DNA from 2 places in the Solwaraspora sp. WMMD937 genome. Region 1 is predicted to be linked to the other one. Evidence: riboswitches for the same ligand, from Rfam matches in the RefSeq annotation. Region 1 holds a riboswitch; the other holds the start of a gene.
What was found. Region 1 has a riboswitch for cobalamin ahead of cobN (cobaltochelatase subunit CobN). Riboswitches for the same ligand answer to the same signal wherever they lie in the genome.
Positions count from the first base shown of each region.

Region 2: another riboswitch for cobalamin. It lies ahead of O7621_RS10060 (ribonucleoside-diphosphate reductase subunit alpha); the one in region 1 lies ahead of cobN (cobaltochelatase subunit CobN).

Region 1 covers NZ_CP120738.1:4,432,318-4,441,704, forward strand. The annotation lists gene cobN (cobaltochelatase subunit CobN) at 1-3,260, opposite strand, end outside; cobalamin riboswitch at 3,317-3,442, opposite strand; gene O7621_RS19720 (precorrin-3B synthase) at 3,559-4,848, shown strand; gene O7621_RS19725 (precorrin-8X methylmutase) at 4,845-5,483, shown strand; gene O7621_RS19730 (precorrin-2 C(20)-methyltransferase) at 5,480-7,003, shown strand; gene O7621_RS19735 (cobalt-precorrin-6A reductase) at 6,991-7,788, opposite strand; gene cobM (precorrin-4 C(11)-methyltransferase) at 7,785-8,528, opposite strand; gene cbiE (precorrin-6y C5,15-methyltransferase (decarboxylating) subunit CbiE) at 8,525-9,387, opposite strand, start outside.
Region 2 covers NZ_CP120738.1:2,315,291-2,324,677, forward strand. The annotation lists gene O7621_RS10035 (carbohydrate ABC transporter permease) at 1-636, shown strand, start outside; gene O7621_RS10040 (DUF4434 domain-containing protein) at 669-1,607, shown strand; gene O7621_RS10045 (putative N-acetylmannosamine-6-phosphate 2-epimerase) at 1,604-2,380, shown strand; gene O7621_RS10050 (ROK family protein) at 2,380-3,348, shown strand; gene O7621_RS10055 (hypothetical protein) at 3,326-3,880, opposite strand; cobalamin riboswitch at 3,975-4,185, shown strand; gene O7621_RS10060 (ribonucleoside-diphosphate reductase subunit alpha) at 4,327-6,678, shown strand; gene O7621_RS10065 (ribonucleotide-diphosphate reductase subunit beta) at 6,675-7,757, shown strand; gene O7621_RS10070 (aminotransferase class III-fold pyridoxal phosphate-dependent enzyme) at 7,807-9,123, opposite strand; gene O7621_RS10075 (aminotransferase class III-fold pyridoxal phosphate-dependent enzyme) at 9,120-9,387, opposite strand, start outside.

The DNA of each region.
Region 1 (9,387 bases):
GTCTCCTCGTGCAGGGCTCGGGTGCGCACCGCCTCCGGCCGGGTGCTGTCACCGACGTAGGCCGCCGGGGCCGACCCGGTCAACGCCCGCACCGTGGCGATCATCCCGCCGTGGTACTGGAAGTAGTCGTCGGAGTCAGCGATGTCATGCTCTCGGGTGTCGATGTTCTTTGCCGCGACCGCGATCCGCCGGTACGCCGACTCCATCTGGCTGCGGGCCGGCGCGCCGTCGAGGTCACGGCCGTAGGCGTAGCCGCCCCATACCGCGTACACCTCGGCCAGGTCGGCGTCGTCGCGCCAGTTGCGGCTGTCGATCAGCTGCAGCAGCCCGGCACCGTACGTCCCCGGCTTGGAGCCGAAGATCCGCATGGTGGCCCGCCGGGTGTCGCCGTGGGTGGCCAGGTCGGCGCGGGCGTGCGCGGCGACGAAGTTCAGCTCGTCCGGCTCGTCGAGGGCCGCGACCAGTCGGACCGCGTCGTCCAACATGGCCACCACGTGCGGGAACGCGTCGCGGAAGAAACCCGAGATCCGTACCGTCACGTCGATGCGGGGCCGACCCAGCTCCTCGGTCGGGACCACCGTGACGCCGGTCACCCGCCGCGACGCCTCGTCCCACACCGGCCGTACGCCGAGCAGCGCCAGCACCTCGGCGACGTCGTCCCCGGCGGTCCGCATCGCCGACGTGCCCCACACCGACAGTCCCACCGAACGTGGCCAGTCGCCGGTGTCGGCCCGGTAGCGGGCCAGCAGCGACTCCGCCATCGCCTGCCCGGTCTCCCAGGCCAGTCGGCTCGGCACCGCCTTCGGATCCACCGAGTAGAAGTTGCGCCCGGTCGGCAGCACGTTGATCAGCCCGCGCAGCGGCGACCCGCTCGGCCCGGCCGGCACGTACCCGCCGGCTAGGGCGTGCACGACGTGGGCCAGCTCGTCGGTGGTGCGGGCCAGCCGGGGCACCACCTCGGTCGCCGCGAACTCCAGAATCCGGGTGACCAGCGTGACCAGCCCGTCGTCGCCGAGCACGCGCGTGGTGACCTCGGCGGCGGCGTCCGGTCGCCAACCGTGCTCCTCCATCGCGACCACCAGTTCCCGGGCGACCGCCTCGGCCGCGTCGGTGCCATCGCGGTCGGTGCCGGACTCGTCCAGGCCCAGCGCCTCCCGCAGCCCAGGTAGCGCGGCCACCTGCCCGGCCCACATCTGCCGGGCCCGCAGCATCGCCAGCACCAGGTCGACCCGGGCCGCGCCGACCGGTGCCGAGCCGAGCACGTGCAGCCCGTCGCGGATCTGCACGTCCTTGACCTCGCAGAGCCAACCGTCGACGTGCAGCAGGAAGTCGTCGAACTCAGCGTCGTGCGGCCGGTCGTCCAGACCGAGGTCGTGGTCGAGCCGGGCGGCCTGGATCAGCGTCCAGATCTGCGCCCGGATCGCCGGCAGTTTCGCCGGGTCCAGGGCGGCGATGTTCGCATGCTCGTCGAGCAGCTGCTCCAGCCGGGCGATGTCGCCGTAGCTCTCCGCCCGGGCCATCGGCGGCACCAGGTGGTCGATCAGGGTGGCGTGCGTCCGGCGTTTGGCCTGGGTGCCCTCGCCGGGGTCGTTGACCAGGAACGGGTAGATCAGCGGTAGGTCGCCGAGGGCGGCGTCCGCCCCGCAGGCGGCGCTGAGCCCGACCGTCTTGCCCGGCAGCCACTCCAGGTTGCCGTGCTTGCCGACGTGCACCACGGCGTGCGCGCCGAAGCCGTGCTCCAGCCACCGGTACGCGGCCAGGTAGTGGTGGCTCGGCGGCAGGTCCGGGTCGTGGTAGATGGCCACCGGGTTGGCCCCGAAGCCGCGCGGCGGCTGCACCAGCAGCACGATGTTGCCGGTACGCAGCGCGGCGAGCACGATCTCGCCGTCGGGATCCCGGGAGGTGTCCACGTACAGCTCGCCCGGCGGCGGACCCCAGTGCCGTTCGACCTGTTCGCGCAGCTGCGCCGGGAACTCGGCGTACCAGCGCCGGTAGTCGGCGGCCGGGATGCGCACCGGGTTGCCGGCCAGCTGCTCCTCGGTCAGCCAGTCCGGGTCCTGCCCGCCGGCGGCGATCAGCGCGTGCATCAGCGCGTCGCCGTCGCCGTCGGTCAGGCCGGGGACCGCGTCCGGGCCGTCCGGCGGCCCGACGTCGTAGCCGGCGTCGCGCAGCGTCCGCAGCAGCGCCAGGACGCTGGCGGGGGTGTCCAGGCCGACCGCGTTGCCGATCCGGGCGTGCTTCGTCGGGTACGCCGACAGCAGCACCGCGATCCGTTTGTCGGCCGCAGCGATGTGGCGCAGCATGGCGTGGCGGACCGCGATGCCGGCGACCCGGGCGGCCCGCTCGGGGTCGGCCACGTACACCGACAGGCCGTCGGCGTCGATCTCCTTGAACGAGAACGGCACGGTGATCAGCCGGCCGTCGAACTCGGGGATGGCCACCTGGGTCGCGGCGTCCAACGGGGACAGTCCGTCGTCCGCGGCCGCCCAGGTCTGCCGCGAGCTGGTCAGGCAGAGCCCCTGCAGGATCGGCACGTCCAGCTCGGCGAGGGCCCCGACGTCCCAGGCGTCGTCGTCACCGCCGGCGCCGACGGTCGCCGGTCGGGTCCCGCCGGCGGCCAGCACGGTCACCACCAGGGCATCGGCCTGACCCAGGGTGGCCAGCAGCTGCGGGTCGGCCGAGCGCAGCGACGAGCAGTAGACCGGCAGCGCCCGACCGCCGGCGGCGTCGACCGCGTCGCACAGCGCGTGCACGAAGCCGGTGTTACCGGCCAGGTGGTGGGCCCGGTAGTAGAGCACCGCCACGGTCGGCCGGCCCGGTCCGGTCGGCACGTTCGTGCGCTCCAGCACGCCCCACTCCGGGGCCGGCTGCGGCGCGGCGAAGCCGTGCCCGGTGAGCAGCACCGTGTCGGACAGGAAACGGTGCAGTTCGGCGAGGTTGGCCGGGCCGCCGTGGGCCAGATAGGCGTGCGCCTCGGCGGCCACCCCGGCCGGTACGGTGGACAGCTCCATCAGGGCGGCGTCCGGGGCCTGCTCGCCGCTGAGCACCACCACGGGGCGGCCGTCGGCCAGCAGTGCGTCCATCCCGTCCGGCCAGGCCCGGCGGCCGCCGAGCAGCCGGACCACCACGAGGTCGACGCCGGCCAGCAGTTGCGGAAGGTCGTCGACCGACAGCCGGGCCGGGTTTGCCAGGCGCCAGTCGGCACCGCTGGCCCGTCCACTCAACAGATCAGTATCTGAAGTGGACAAAAGTAGCATCATCGGACGCCCGGTCCTCCCTCGGGGTCCGCGCCCCGGGTCGTCGGTCGCGGCGACCGGAGTCTCCTGGCTCCCGGATCAAGGCTCGCCCCGGCCTTCCGGCCCTTGAGGGACCGTGGCCGTCGGTGGGGTCTGCTCCCCGGTGACAGTGGCGGGACCGCACCGGATTCACACCGGACTTCCTCCGCTTGTCGCCGCGTCTGGCTACGAACACTGTCACGACCGGCGGACATTTCGTCAAGGTGTGATGTATTCGTTGTGCGGCGGCCGCCGTCCGGGGACGACCCGTAGTATCCGCCGGGTGCCCGCCTTGCCGTCGCCGCCCGCTCGGGGCGCACCCGATGCCTGCCCCGGCGCCGTGCACCTGCACCCGGCCGCCGACGGCCTGCTGGCCAGGATCCGCTGCCCCGGAGGGCTGCTCACCGCTGTCCAGCTGCGGCTGCTGGCCGCCGTCGCCCGCGACCACGGTGATGGACATCTCGAACTGACCAGCCGGGCAAACGTCCAGGTGCGCGCGGTCGCGGCCGCCGACACCGGACCGCTCGCCGCCCGGCTGCGCGCCGCCGGGCTGCTGCCTTCGACCACGCACGAACGGGTCCGCAACATCCTCGGCTCCGCCCTTGCCGACATCGACACCCCGGCGGTCTGGGACGTCGGGGCGCAGGTCCGCGCCCTCGACGCGGCGATCTGCGCGGAGCCCGACCTGGCCCGGCTCTCCGGGCGGTTCCTCTTCGCCATCGACGATGGTCGAGGTGACACCGTCGCGGTCCGAGCCGACGTCGGTCTGCTGCCCGGACCGGCCGACGAGGTGACCGTGCTGCTCGCCGGCGCCGACCACGGGCTGCGGGCCCGGCCCGCCGACGCGGTACGGGTCGCGGTCGCCGCCGCCCGTGCCTTCCTGGACGATCCAGACGCGGCGGCCGGCAGCGCGTGGCGCCTCGATGACCTGACCCCGGCAGCGCTGGACCGCGTCGTGTTCCAGGCCGGCACCGCACCCGGGGTACGGCGTACCGCGCGGCGGTGGCAACCACTGACCCCGGCCGGCGGTCCCGTCGCGCCGGTCGGGATGCGGCACCGTCCCGACGGCGACTTCGCCCTCGTCGTGGCGGTCCCGTTGGGACGCTTGACAGTCGACCAGGTCGACCTGCTCACGGCCGCGTCGCCGCAGTTGAGGATCACGCCGTGGCGGGGGGTGGTACTGCCCCGGGTCACCGATCCCGCCGGTTGGGCGGACCGGCTCGCCCGCGCCGGGCTGGTTACCGACCCCGACTCGCCGTGGCTCGGTGTGACCGCCTGCGCCGGGCTGCCGGGCTGTGCCCGGTCCCGGGCCGACGTGCGTGCCGACGCCGCAGCGACGCACACCGGGCGGCCGGCCCCGACCGGCGGTGTGCCGGCACCGGGGAGTCGTAACCGCCTGCCGGTGCACTGGATCGGCTGTGAGCGTGGCTGCGGCAGTCCGGCCGGGCCGGTGGTCCGGGTGACCGCCACTGGTGACGGGTACCAGATCGACGCCCCCGACCGGACCAGCATCCGCCTCCCGATCGGGGCCGCCCTTGGCGCGGCCGTCCAGACCGCACGTGAGGAGCCATGATGGACCATGTCCGCGACGCGGCGGAGATCTACCGGCAGTCGTTCGCCACCATCCGTGCCGAGGCCGACCTGAGCCGACTCACCGCCGAGCAGGCCCGGGTCGCGGTGCGGATGATCCACTCCTGCGGGATGGTCGACCTGGTCGACGACCTGGTCTTCTCGCCGCAGGTGGTGGCTGCCGCCCAGGGCGCGTTGCGGGCCGGCGCGCCGATCCTCTGCGACGCCACCATGGTCGCCGCCGGCATCACCCGGCGCCGGCTGCCGGCCGACAACGCGGTGCTGTGCACCCTGTCCGACCCCCGGGTGCCCGAGCTGGCCGACCGGCTGGGCACCACTCGTAGCGCCGCGGCCGTCGAGCTGTGGGTCGACCGCCTTGACGGCGCGGTGGTCGCCGTCGGCAACGCACCGACCGCGCTGTTCCGGCTGTTGGAGCTGGTCGATGCCGGTGCCGGCCGGCCGGCGGCGGTGCTCGGCGTACCGGTCGGTTTCATCGGCGCCGCAGAGTCCAAGCAGGCTCTGATCGACCATGGCGGACTGGAATACCTGGTGGTCCGGGGACGACGCGGTGGCAGCGCGATGGCCGCCGCCGCCCTCAACGCGATAGCCAACGACGACGAGGGACAGGTGGGGCGTTGAACGCGCGTCGCGGCGGACCGGGTCAGCTCTACGGCGTCGGGCTCGGCCCGGGTGACCCGGAACTGGTTACCGTGAAGGCGGCCCGGCTGATCGCTGCGGCCGACGTGATCGTGCACCACAGCGCCCGGCACGGTCGCAGCGTCGCCCGGTCCATCGCCGAGCCGTACCTGCGCGCGGGACAGATCGAAGAGGCGCTGGTCTACCCGGTGACCACCGAGCGCAGCACCCACCCCGGCGGCTACCGGGCGGCGATGGACGAGTTCTACGCCGACTGCGCGCGGCGGCTCGCCGCCCATCTCGACGCTGGTCGGACCGTGGTCGTGCTCGCCGAGGGCGACCCGCTGTTCTACGGCTCCTACATGCACCTGCACAAGCGGCTGGCCGACCGGTATCCGACCGAGGTGGTGCCCGGCGTCACCTCGATGAGCGGTGCCGCCGCCGCACTCGGCCGGCCGTTGGTCGAGGCCGACGAGGTGCTCACCGTCCTGCCCGGCACCCTGTCCGGGGCGGAACTGACTAGACGGCTGGCCGAGACCGACGCTGCCGCCGTGCTCAAGCTGGGCCGGACCTTCCCGGCGGTACGCGACGCGCTGACCGCCGCCGGCCGGCTCGACGACGCCTGGTACGTCGAACGGGCCAGCACCGGGGGGGAACGCGTCGAGCCGCTGGCCGACGTCGACCCTACGACGGTGCCGTACTTCTCCCTGGCGTTGCTGGCCAGCCGTCGCGGTGGCACCGTCGCGGCGAGCGCCGCCGACACCGCCCGGTCCGGCCGGGGAGAGGTGGTGGTGGTCGGCCTCGGACCGGCCGGCCGGGACTGGATCACCCCGCAGGCCCAGGCCGCTCTCGCGGCCGCCGACGACTTGGTCGGGTACGGACCGTACCTGGACCGGGTGCCAACCAACCCCCGGCAACGCCGGCATCCGTCGGACAACCAGGTCGAGGCGCAGCGGGCCGCGCACGCGCTTCGGCTGGCGGCCGACGGAGCCCGGGTCGCGGTGGTCTCCTCCGGCGACCCCGGGGTGTTCGCGATGGCCACGGCGGTGCTGGAGGTCGCCGCCGAGCCCCGCTGGAAGGACGTGCCGGTCCGGGTGCTGCCCGGGGTGACCGCCGCCCAGGCGGTGGCCAGCCGGGTGGGGGCACCGCTCGGGCACGACTACTGCGTGCTGTCGTTGTCGGACCGGCTCAAACCCTGGCCGGTGATCGAGCGGAGGCTGCTCGCCGCCGCCCGCGCCGACCTGGTGATCGCGATCTACAACCCCGCGTCGCGCAGCCGGACCTGGCAGCTGGCCCGGGCCCGGGATCTGCTGCTGGAGCACCGGTCGGCGCAGACACCGGTGGTGGTGGGCCGCGACATCGGCGGCCCCGGCGAACGTGTCGACGTGGTGGCGCTGGCCGATCTGGACCCGGTCACGGTGGACATGCGGACCCTGCTGATCGTCGGTTCGTCAGCGACCCAGGTCAACCACGGCCGGGACGCGGCGCCGGTGGTCTTCACGCCACGGCACTACCCGGGCTGAGCACCTGCCGCCGTGCCGAGCCCGGCCAACCAGGTCACGGCGGCGTTGACGTCGCTGACCGTCGGTGCGGGTGGCGCGGCGGCCCGGTCGACCATCAGCACCGGCAGTCCGAGCTCGCGGGCGGCGACGAGCTTGGCGTACGTCTCGTCGCCGCCGCTGTCCTTGGTGACCAGCACGTCGATGGCGTGCGTGCGCATCAGCGTCCGTTCGCCGTCCACGGTGTACGGCCCACGGTCGAGCAGCAGTACCCGGTCGGCGGGCAGCGGCGGCTGCGGCGGGTCCACCGTCCGGATCAGGAAGAAGATGCCGCTCAGCGGCGCGAATGCGGCCAGGCTCTGCCGGCCGGTGGTCAGCATCGCCCGGCTGCCCAGTGCGGGCAGCGCGGCGGCGGCAGCGGTCAGGTCCGGCACCCGGTGCCAGACGTCGCCCGGCCCGGCCGGCCAGCCCGGCCGGCGCAGCACCAGCAGCGGTGTGCCGGTCCGGGCACAGGCGGTGACCGCCGAGGTGGAGATCCGGTTCGCGAACGGGTGGGTCGCGTCCACCACGGCACCGATGCGCTCGTCCCGTAGCCAGCGGGCCAGCCCGTCCGGTCCACCGAAGCCACCGACGCGGGTCTCGCCGTGCGGCAGCCGGGGCCGGGCCACCCGGCCGGCCAGCGAGGTGACCACCCGCGCCGTCGGGTCGGTCGACAGCGCGGCGGCGAGCTGACGGGCCTGGGCGGTGCCGCCGAGAATGAGCACCCGGGGTCCGCCGTCCGGGCCGGGGCGGGTCCGGTGACCGGTCACTGCCGGCACCGGTCGGCGCTGTACAGATGGCTGTCGGGGAAACCTGCCGCGCCGAGCACCGCGCCGACGACGATCACCGCGGTACGCCGTACGCCGGCGGTGTGCACCTGGCCGGCGATGTCAGCCAGCGTGCCCCGCAGCGCCACCTCGTCGGGACGACTCGCCCGGGCCACCACCGCCACCGGACAGTCCGGGCCGTAGTGCGGTAGCAGGTCGGCCACCATCTCGTCGATGCGTTGCACGGCCAGGTGCAGCACCAGGGTGGCCCGGCTGGCCCCGAGGGTGGCCAGGTCCTCGCCCGGCGGCATGGCGGTGGAGCTGGCGGACACCCGGGTCAGGATCACCGTCTGGCCGACCTCCGGCACGGTCAGTTCTCGGCCGAGCGCGGCGGCGGCCGCGGCGAAGGCGGGCACGCCGGGCACGATCTGGTACGGCACCCCGGCGGCGTCCAACCTACGGATCTGTTCGGCGACGGCGCTGAACAGCGAGGGGTCGCCGGAGTGTAGCCGGGCGACGTCGAGCCCGGCGGCGTGCGCGGCCAGCATCTCGGCGACGATCTCGTCCAGGGTCAGCCGGGCGGTGTCGACCCGCCGGGCCCCGGGCGGGCAGTGGGCGAGCAGCTCGGTCGGGACCAGGCTGCCGGCGTACAGGCAGACCGGGCTGGTCGCGATGACCTCGCGGCCCCGGACGGTGATCAGGTCGGCGGCACCGGGGCCGGCGCCGACGAATCGTACGGTCATTGGCGTTCCACCGCCCACTGGGTCACCGGCATCATCGGTCGCCACCCGGTGAACCCACCGACCGGGGCGGCCCGGTTGACGGCGATCCGGGTCAGGTCGCCGCCGATGCGGGAGTGCCAACCGGCGAGCAGCGCCTCGGACTCGACGGTCACCGCGTTGACCACCAGCCGGCCGCCGGGCCGCAGTGCCGACCAGGCGGCGTCCAGCAGCCCGGTGGTGGTGACCCCGCCGCCGACGAAGATCGCGTCCGGAGGGTCGAGACCGACCAGTGCCTGCGGGGCCGCCGCGGCGACCACCGTGATGCCCGGTACGCCGAGCGTCGCCGCGTTCGCCGCGATCCGTTCAGCCCGCCGTGCATCGTGCTCCACGGCGACGGCCCGGCACTGCGGATGGGCACGGGACCACTCGATGGCGATGCTGCCCGATCCGGCCCCGATGTCCCAGAGCAGCTGCCCGGGCAGGGGACCCAGCCGGGCCAGCGTGACGGCCCGGATCTCCCGTTTGGTCAGCTGGCCGTCGTGCTGGTAGACGTCGTCGGGCAGCCCTGGCACCCGGGGCAGCGGCGGGGTGCCCGGCTCAGCCCGGCAGTCCACCGCGACGACGTTGAGCGGGTCGACATCGAGGCCGCCCCAGTCCTGGGCGGTGGCCGTCCGCAGCTGCTCCCGGGTGCCGCCGAGTTGTTCCAGTACGGTCAGCGGGCTGGGTCCGTAGCCCCGGGCGGTGAGCAGGTCGGCCACCTCACCCGGGGTGGTCGTGCCGGCGCTGAGCACCAGCAGCCGACTCCCCGGGTGGATCAGGGGGTGCAGCAGCTGTACCGGGCGGCCGACGGCGCTGACCACGTCGACCTCCTCGACCGGCC
Region 2 (9,387 bases), 2.1 Mb from region 1:
ATGCCCTTCTGGCGCTACCTCGGCAACACCCTGCTGATCTCCGGGCTCTGCGTCGTCGGCAGCCTGGTGTCCTGCCCGCTGGTGGCGTACTCCCTGGCGAAGCTGCACTGGCCCGGACGTGGCCTGATGCTGGCGCTCGTCCTCGGCTCGATGATGTTGCCGCCGCAGGTGACCCTGGTCCCGCTGTACCTGCTGTGGAACAAGCTCGGCCTGGTCGGCACCTACTTCCCGTTGATCGTGCCGAGCTTCTTCGGCATCCCGTTCTTCATCTTCATGCTGCGCCAGTTCCTCGTCGGGATTCCGGACGAACTGCTCGACGCGGCGCGGCTCGACGGCGCCTCGGAGTTCCGGGTCTACTGGCGGATCGTGCTTCCGCTGGCCCGGCCGGCGCTGGCCACCGTGGCGGTGTTCCAGTTCGTCTGGACCTGGACCGACTTTCTCAATCCACTCATCTACCTCAGCGACAGCAGCCAGTACACGCTGTCGGTCGGGCTGTACGCGTTCTTCTCCGAGCACGGCGTCGACTGGGGCCCGTTGATGGCGGCCAGCGTCATGTTCACCCTCCCCGCCTTGATCATTTTCCTGCTCGGGCAGCGGTACTTCGTCGAGGGCATCGCGACGAAGGGACTGAAGTGACCGCAGCCGCACCAACCGCGAAAGGAACGCCCATGCCGTACCAGGCGATCAGCGGCACCTTCCTCGACGAAATCAGCGTCGACATCCCGTCCCAGAACTGGGGCGAGCGGGAATGGGCCCGCGAGTTCGACACCTTCGTCGAAGCCGGCATCGACACCGTCGTGCTCATCCGGCTCGGCCTGGGCGAGCGGCTGGCTTGCCCGAGCCGGGCGGTTACCGACCGGCTGCCCGCACTGCCGGTCCATGTCGACCTGGTCCAGCTCTTCCTCGACCTCGCCGCCGAACGCAACATCGACTTCTTCCTCGGCCTGTACGACTCGTACTACCACTGGTACCGCTACGACTGGCGGACCGAGGTCGACATCAACCTCGCCGTCATCGACGAGATGTGGCAGCGGTACGGCGGGTCACCGGCGCTGCGCGGCTGGTACCTGCCGCACGAGACCACCGACACCAGTCTGCGGATCCTCGACATCAACACCACCCTCGCGGCCCGGCTGCGCGAGATCAGCGAGCTGCCGATCCTGGTGTCGCCGTTCTTCCACGGCCGAGCCGACATGGCCACCAGCACCGACCCCCGGCAGCGGCCCCGCTCGCCCGAGGAACACGTGCGGATCTGGGAGGAGATCTTCCAGCGGTACGCCGGACTCGTCGACTACTGCGCGTTCCAGGACGGCACCGTGGAGCTGGCCCGGTCGGCCGAGTACTTCGCCGCGACCGCCGAGGCTGCGAGCCGGCACGGCATCGTCTCCTGGGCCAACATCGAGACCTTCGACCGGGACATGCCGATCCGGTTCCCCCCGACCGACTGGCGCAAGCTGGCACACAAGCTCGACGCGGTCCAACCGTACGTCGAGAAGATCATCACCTTCGAGTTCTCCCACTTCCTCAGCCCGAACTCGGTGTGGCCGGCGGCCCGCAACCTCTACGACCGCTACGGCGAGTTCCTCACCTCCCGGGGTGCCCGATGATCCCGTCGCAGAACCCGGTGACCTCGCCGCGCGACCCGGCGGCGCCGCAGCTGGACCCGGTGGCGGCGATCGCTGGCGGCCTGGTGGTCTCCTGCCAGGCACCCGAGGGGCATCCACTACGGGTACCGTCGGTCATCGCCCGGCTCGCCGAGTGCGCCGCCCTTGGCGGTGCCGTCGCCGTACGGGTCAACCACCCCGACGACGTACGAGCGGTGAAGTCCGCCGTGGACCTTCCGGTGATCGCGCTGCACAAGGAGCGGGCTGCCGACCGCGACCTGATCACCCCCCGTTGGGAGCTGGTCGAGGCGCTCGCCGCCGCCGGCGCCGACGTCGTCGCCGTCGAGGCCACCGGGCGGGGCGAGCTGCCGGTCGACGCCCTGGTCGCCCGCGTCCACGGGCAGCTCGGCCTGCCCCTGATGGCCGATGTGGCAACCGTCGACCAGGGCACCGCCGCCTGGGCCGCCGGCGCGGACCTGGTGGCCACCACGCTGTCCGGGTACACGCCGGACAGCCCACGGCAGGAGGCTCCTGACCTCGACCTCGTCGCGGCGCTCACCGCCGCCGGGGTCCGCGTCGTCGCCGAGGGCCGGTTCGCCACCCCCGACCAGGTGCGTGCCGCGTTCGCCGCAGGCGCGTACGCGACGGTCGTCGGAACCGCGATCACCGACCCGGTCGCGTTGACCCGAAGCCTCGCCGCAGCCGCTGCACGCCTGACCGGCCCGGCCGGTGCCGCCAGCGCCGACAGTTCGGCCAGCCTGGCCGGGCAGCACTGATGGCGGAAGCCATGGCCGGCACCGACGACCCGGTCACCATCGGTGTCGACATCGGAGGTACGAAGATCGCCGCCGCGCTCGTCGGCGTCGACGGCGCCGTCGGGCCACTGCGCCGGGTGCCGACGCCGGCCGCCGAGGGCGCCGCCGCGGTCCTCGCCGCCGCGGTCGACCTGGCCCGTCAGGTCGGGCGGGACGCGGCTGGGACCCCGGTCGCCTGCGGGGTCGGCACCGCCGGTGCCGTCGACCCGGCGGGCCGGGTCACCCACGCCACCGACACCCTGCCCGGCTGGCGGGGCACCGACGTACGGGCAGCCTTCACCGCCGCCCTCGGCCTGTCGGTCGTGGTGTGCAACGACGTACACGCGATGGCCGCCGGTGAGGCGTGGTGCGGCGCCGCCGCCGACGCCCGGGACGCGCTCGTCGTCGCCGCCGGCACCGGCATCGGCGGCGCGATCGTGGTCGGCGGCGATGTGGTGGTGGGCCGGCACGGGTTCGCCGGCAGCGTCGGGCATCTGCCGGCCGCCCGGCACCTCGGCCGACGCTGCGGTTGCGGCGCGGTCGACCACGTCGAGGCGTACGCGGCCGGCCCGGCGATCGCCGCCGAGTACGCGGCCCGGACCGGTCGCGGCGCGGCACCGCCCCTGGAGGAGGTCGCGGCGGCGGCTGCCGGCGGTGATCCGGTCGCGGTCGAGGTGACCGAGCTGGCTGCCCAGGTGCTGGGCGAAGGGCTGGCAACCGCCGCCAACCTGCTCGATCCCGAGGTAGTCGTCCTCGGCGGTGGCGTCGTCGGACTCGGTGACCGGTTCGTCGCCGGCGTGCGCGCCGCGCTGCACGCGGCGGCGCTGCCCGGCATCGACCGGTTGCCGGTACGTACCGCCCGGCTCGGCAACGCCGCTGTGCTGGCCGGCGCCGCGCTGCTCGCCGGCCGGGTCCTCACCGGCCGGATCAGCGCCGGCCGAGGTCGATGACGGGCCCGGCGCCAGTCGCCGCGTCGCCACCTTGTCCGCCCGTACCGCCGCCGCTGGCAGCGGTGGGCCGGGCCGGTTTTCGGTCTGGATAGAGCCACAGCGATCCGATCGCCAGGGCCACCAGCAGGTGTACGGCGGACTCACCGCCTCCTCTGTGGATCCAGCCTTGCCAGCCCGGCAGGATTCCCAGTAACAGCCCGCGCTGCGCGGCGATGTCCGGTGCGATGACGAACGACAGGGTGATCAGCGCCACGGTCGACACGCTGAAGCCGACGACCAGGCCCACCCGGCACAGTCGGGGCCGTCGCCGGGGTCCGACGGTCAGCGCCCAGACGGCCAGGCTGCTCACCGCCGCGATCCCGAGCATCGGCAGGTACGGGGTGCGTGGCGAGGTGATCCCGGCCAGGGTGTTGTTCAGGTTGAACACCGCACCGGCCCGCAGCCCGGTCGCCTGGATGCTGAGCACCCCGACGACGCCGATGAGCAGGGTGCCGAGCACCGCCCCGTACAGACCCCATAGCACGCTTCTCACCCGACGGACCCTCCTCCTCGTACCCGGTGCGACCCGACACCGCGACACGCCGAACACAGTATCTGGTGTTGTGTCTTCTGGTCCGCACCCATATATGGTGTACCCCGCAGCTGGTTCGGCCGCCCCTCGGCGGTGGTCGAGGCAAGAGGGAACCCGGTGAGAGTCCGGGACTGCCCCGCAGCGGTGAGTGGGAACGACCGCCGTCACCGAGCACTGGACCCGTCGCGGGTCCGGGAAGCGACGGCCAGTAGGTACGAGCACGACGCCCACGAGTCCGAAGACCTGCCAGCGTGCCGCACGCGTCGCGTGCGGTGGTCGAAGGCCGCGCGGGACGGCCGACGCCGACGACCGGTCCACGCCGGCGGAGCAGACCGCCAGGTGGGTGACCGGTGGCGTCCTCCCCGTGTGTCCGGTCGACCGGTGGACAGGCACGACAAGGGGAACCGATGCAGGTACGCAAGCGCAACGGCGACACCGAACCGGTGGACGTCGACAAGATCGTCAAGGCGGTCGAACACTGGGTCGCCGACCTGGACGAGGTTGACCCGCTGCGGGTGGCGACCCGGACGATCAGCGGACTGTACGACGGGGCGACAACCGCCGAGCTGGACAAACTGTCCATTCAGACGGCGGCGGAGCTGATCGGCGAGGAGCCGCAGTACTCGAAACTGGCGGCCCGGCTGCTCGCCGCCTACGTGGACAAGGAGGTCCGCGGCCAGCAGGTGGCCAGCTTCAGCCAGTCCATCCGCTACGCCCACGGCCTTGGGCTGATCGGCGACGACACCGCCGCCTTCGTCGCCCGCAACGCTCGCAAACTTGACGACGCCGTCGACGTCGACGGCGACCTGCGCTTCGAGTACTTCGGGCTGCGTACGGTGGCCGACCGTTACCTGCTGCGGCATCCGCAGACCCGGCTGGTGGTGGAGACGCCTCAGTACTGGCTGCTGCGGGTGGCGTGCGGGCTGTCCCAGACGCCGGCCGAGGCGGTCGACTTCTACCGGCTGATCTCCAGCCTGGCCTATCTGCCCAGCTCACCGACGTTGTTCAACTCGGGCACCCGGCACACCCAGATGTCGTCGTGCTTCCTGGTCGACTCGCCGCGCGACGAACTTGACTCGATCTACGAGCGGTACCACCAGGTGGCGAAGCTGTCGAAGTTCTCCGGCGGGATCGGCATCTCCTGGTCGCGGGTACGTGGCCGGGGCGCGCTGATCCGGGGCACCAACGGCAGGTCGAACGGCATCGTGCCGTTCCTCAAGACGCTCGACGCCGGGGTCGCGGCGGTCAACCAGGGTGGCCGCCGCAAGGGCGCCGCCTGCGTCTACCTGGAGCCGTGGCATCCGGACGTCGAGGAGTTCCTGGAGCTGCGGGACAACACCGGCGAGGACGCCCGGCGCACCCACAACCTCAACCTGGCCAACTGGATCCCGGACGAGTTCATGCGGCGGGTCGAGGCGGACGCCGACTGGTCGCTGATCGACCCGTCCGACGCGCGGGAGCTGCCGGACCTGTTCGGCGAGGCGTTCGACGAGGCGTACCGGGCTGCGGAGAAGAAGGCGGTCCGGACGGTCAAGGCCCGCGACCTGTACGGGCGGATGATGCGCACCCTGGCGCAGACCGGCAACGGCTGGATGACGTTCAAGGACGCCGCGAACCGGCTGTCCAACCAGACCGGTGAGCCGGGCAACACGATCCACCTGTCCAATCTGTGCACCGAGATCCTGGAGGTCAACAGCGACGACGAGACCGCCGTGTGCAACCTCGGGTCGGTCAACCTCGGCGCGCACGTCACCGCCGACGGTGTCGACTGGGACAAGCTGCGCGCCACGGTCCGTACCGCCGTGGTGTTCCTCGACCGGGTGATCGACATCAACTACTACCCGGCGGCGCAGGCGGCGGCGTCGAACCCGCGCTGGCGGCCGGTCGGGCTGGGGCTGATGGGCCTGCAGGACGCGTTCTTCACGCTGCGGCTGCCGTTCGACTCGGCGCCGGCCCGGGAGCTGTCCACCCGTGTCCAGGAGGAGATCTTCCTGACCGCGCTGGAGACCTCCGCCGGGCTCGCCGAACGGTTCGGCCCGCATCCGGCGTACGCCGAGACCCGGGCCGCCCGGGGCGAGCTGCACCCGGACCTGTGGGGTGTCGAGGTCGGCCAGCCCGAGCGGTGGGCCCGACTCCGGTCGACGATCGCCGCACACGGTCTGCGGAACTCGCTGCTGGTCGCGATCGCGCCGACCGCGACGATCGCCTCGATCGCCGGCTGTTACGAATGCATCGAGCCGCAGGTGTCCAACCTGTTCAAACGCGAAACCATGTCCGGGGAGTTCCTGCAGATCAACACCTACCTGGTCGGCGAGCTGAAGGCGCGCGGGCTGTGGACGGCACCGGTCCGGGAGCAGATCAAGCGGGCCGAGGGGTCGGTGCAGGGGGTCGCGGACCTGCCCGCCGACGTGCGGGAGCTGTTCCGTACCGCATGGGAGCTGCCGCAACGGGCGCTGATCGACCTGGCCGCCGCCCGCGCCCCGTACGTCGACCAGTCGCAGTCGCTGAACCTGTTCCTCAGCGCACCGACCATCGGCAAGCTGTCCTCGATGTACCTGTACGCCTGGAAGTCCGGGCTGAAGACCACCTACTACCTGCGGTCGCGTCCGGCGACCCGGATCCAGCAGGCCACCGTCGGCATCGCGCCGACCGTCGGGCCGACCGTCGGGCCGGTCGTAGGGCCGGTTGTCGCGACCGGCGACGACGAGGCGTCGGCCTGCTCCCTGGAAAACCCCGAAACCTGTGAGGCCTGCCAGTGACCACCGTCTCCGAAACCAACACCGACGCCGCGACCGCTAATGCCGCCACCGCGACCGCCGCCGCAGCTGCGGGCCGACGGCAGCTGCTGCTCGACCCCGGCATGGACCTGACCCTGCGGCCGATGCGGTATCCGCAGTTCTTCGACCGGTTCCGGGACGCGATCAAGAACACCTGGACGGTGGAGGAGGTCGACCTGCACTCCGACCTGCCGGACCTGGCCAGACTGTCGGCTGCCGAGCGGCACCTGGTGTCCCGGCTGGTCGCGTTCTTCGCCACCGGCGACACCATCGTCGCGAACAACCTGGTGCTCAACCTCTACCAGCACGTCAACTCCCCGGAGGGACGGCTCTACCTGTCCCGGCAGCTGTTCGAGGAGGCGGTGCACGTCCAGTTCTACCTGAACCTGCTGGACACCTACGTGCCGGACGAGCGGGAGCGGTTCGAGGCGTTCGCGGCGGTGGAGAACATTCCGTCGATCGCCCGTAAGGCCGAGTTCTGTTTCAGGTGGATCGACTCGATCTTCGAGCTGCGGGAGCTGCGTAGCCGCGCCGACCGGCGGGCCTTCCTGCTCAACCTGATCTGCTTCGCCGCCTGCATCGAGGGATTGTTCTTCTACGGCGCCTTCGCGTACGTGTACTACCTGCGTTCCCGGGGGCTGCTGCACGGTCTCGCCTCGGGCACCAACTGGGTGTTCCGGGACGAGTCGATGCACATGGCGTTCGCCTTCGACGTGGTGGACACGGTCCGCGCCGAGGAGCCGGAGCTGTTCGACTCCGAGATGGAGGAGCAGGTCAGGCAGATGCTGGCCGAGGCGGTGGAGTGCGAGGTGCAGTTCGCCGCGGACCTGCTCGACCAGGGCGTGTCCGGGATGTCGTTGGCCGACATGCGGGAGTATCTGCAGCACGTCGCCGACCGGCGGCTCGCGGTGCTCGGCATCGAGCCGATGTACGGGTCGAAGAACCCGTTCGCGTTCATGGAGCTGCAGGACGTGCAGGAGCTGTCCAACTTCTTCGAGCGGCGGGTGTCGGCGTACCAGGTCGGGGTGACCGGCTCGGTGACCTTCGACGACGACTTCTGACCCGCGTCCCGGCCCGGGCCGGCGGGGCCGGCTGTTCCGCGAAGGTCGGCTACCCCGCCTCGGCCCGCTCCGTCACGGTGCGGATCGCCGCCGCCGTGCCGACCGCGATCTCCTCGACCTCGTCGGCGGAGACGACCAGCGGCGGGCCGAGCAGGATCACGTCACCGTCGACGCCGTCGGCGCAGCCGGTACCGCTGTAGAGCAGCAGACCGGCGTGCCGGGCGGCGGCGACGACCCGTTCGGCGACCCGGGCGGTACGGGCGTACGGCCGCGCGGTCTGCCGGTCGGCGACCAGCTCCACGCCGACCAGCAGGCCGCGACCGCGGACGTCCCCGACGTACGGCGAGTCGGCCAGTTCCCGGCGCAGGGCGCGAAGCAGCGACTCGCCGGCCCGCCGGCCGGCCGCGACGAGGTCCCGCTCGCGCAGCACCCGCAGCACCGCCCGGCCGGTGGCCGCCCCGACCAGGTGGTGCGAGTAGGTGAAGCCGTGGGTGAAACCGGTGCGCGCGATCGTGTCGTGCACCGGGCCGGCGGCGACGGCCAGCCCCAGCGGCCAGTAGCCCGAACTGGCCCCCTTCGCCGCGACCAGGATGTCCGGGCGTACCCCCCAGTGGTCGACGCCGAACCAGGTGCCGGTGCGGCCGAAGCCGGTCATCACCTCGTCGGCGATGAGCAGCACCCCGTACCGGCGGCAGACCTCGGCGACGGCCGGCCAGTAGTCGTCCGGCGGGACGCAGCCGCCCAGCCCGGCCCCGGCGATCGGCTCGGCGATGAACGCCGCGACCGGCCGGGCCCGGCACAGCTGCGCCAGCGCCGCCGCGTGCCGCGCCCCGCAGCCGACCGGATGGGTGTCCGGGAACGGGCAGCGGTACTCGTACGGGGTCGAGGTGTGCACCGCCTGCCCCAGCCACGGCAGGTACGGCGCACGGAGCCCGGCCCGGCCGGAGACGTCCAACGCGCCCCGCGAGTTGCCGTGGTAGGAACCGACCCGGCCGACGACGAGGTGCCGGTCCTCGCCCCGGGCCAGGTGGTAGGCGCGGGCCATCTTCAGCGCGGTCTCCACCGCCTCACTGCCGCCGGAGACCGGGAAGACCAACGGATCGTCCATCGGCAGTACGGCCGCGAGCTCGGCGGCGTACTCCTCCAGCACGTCGGCGCGGAACATCGAGCCGTGCGCGTACGCGACCGCGCCGGCCTGCTCGGCCTGCGCCCGGACCACCTCGGTGACGCCGTGGCCGATGCCGACGACGATCGCCCCGGCGGCCGCGTCGAGGTAGCGCTTGCCGGTGGTGTCCCACAGCTGCGCACCGGACGCTGAAGCGATCCGTGGCGCGTCGTCGGACACCCGGCCGAAGACGTGGCTCATCCCGGTACGGCGACGGCCCCGCCGGCTGTGACCTTTCCGTTGCCGGCGGCCTGAGCGTCGCCGGCGACCTCGGCGACCTCGGCGACGGCGGCGCCGAACAGCCGCAGACCGGTCTGCGCCTGGGCCCGGGTGATCACCAGCGGCGGCGACATCCGTACCGCGTTGACGCCGGCCTCCAGCACCAGCAGGCCGCGACTGAACGCCGCCTGCTGCACCTGGCCGGCGATCTCGCCGGTGGGGAACTCGACGCCGATCATCAAGCCG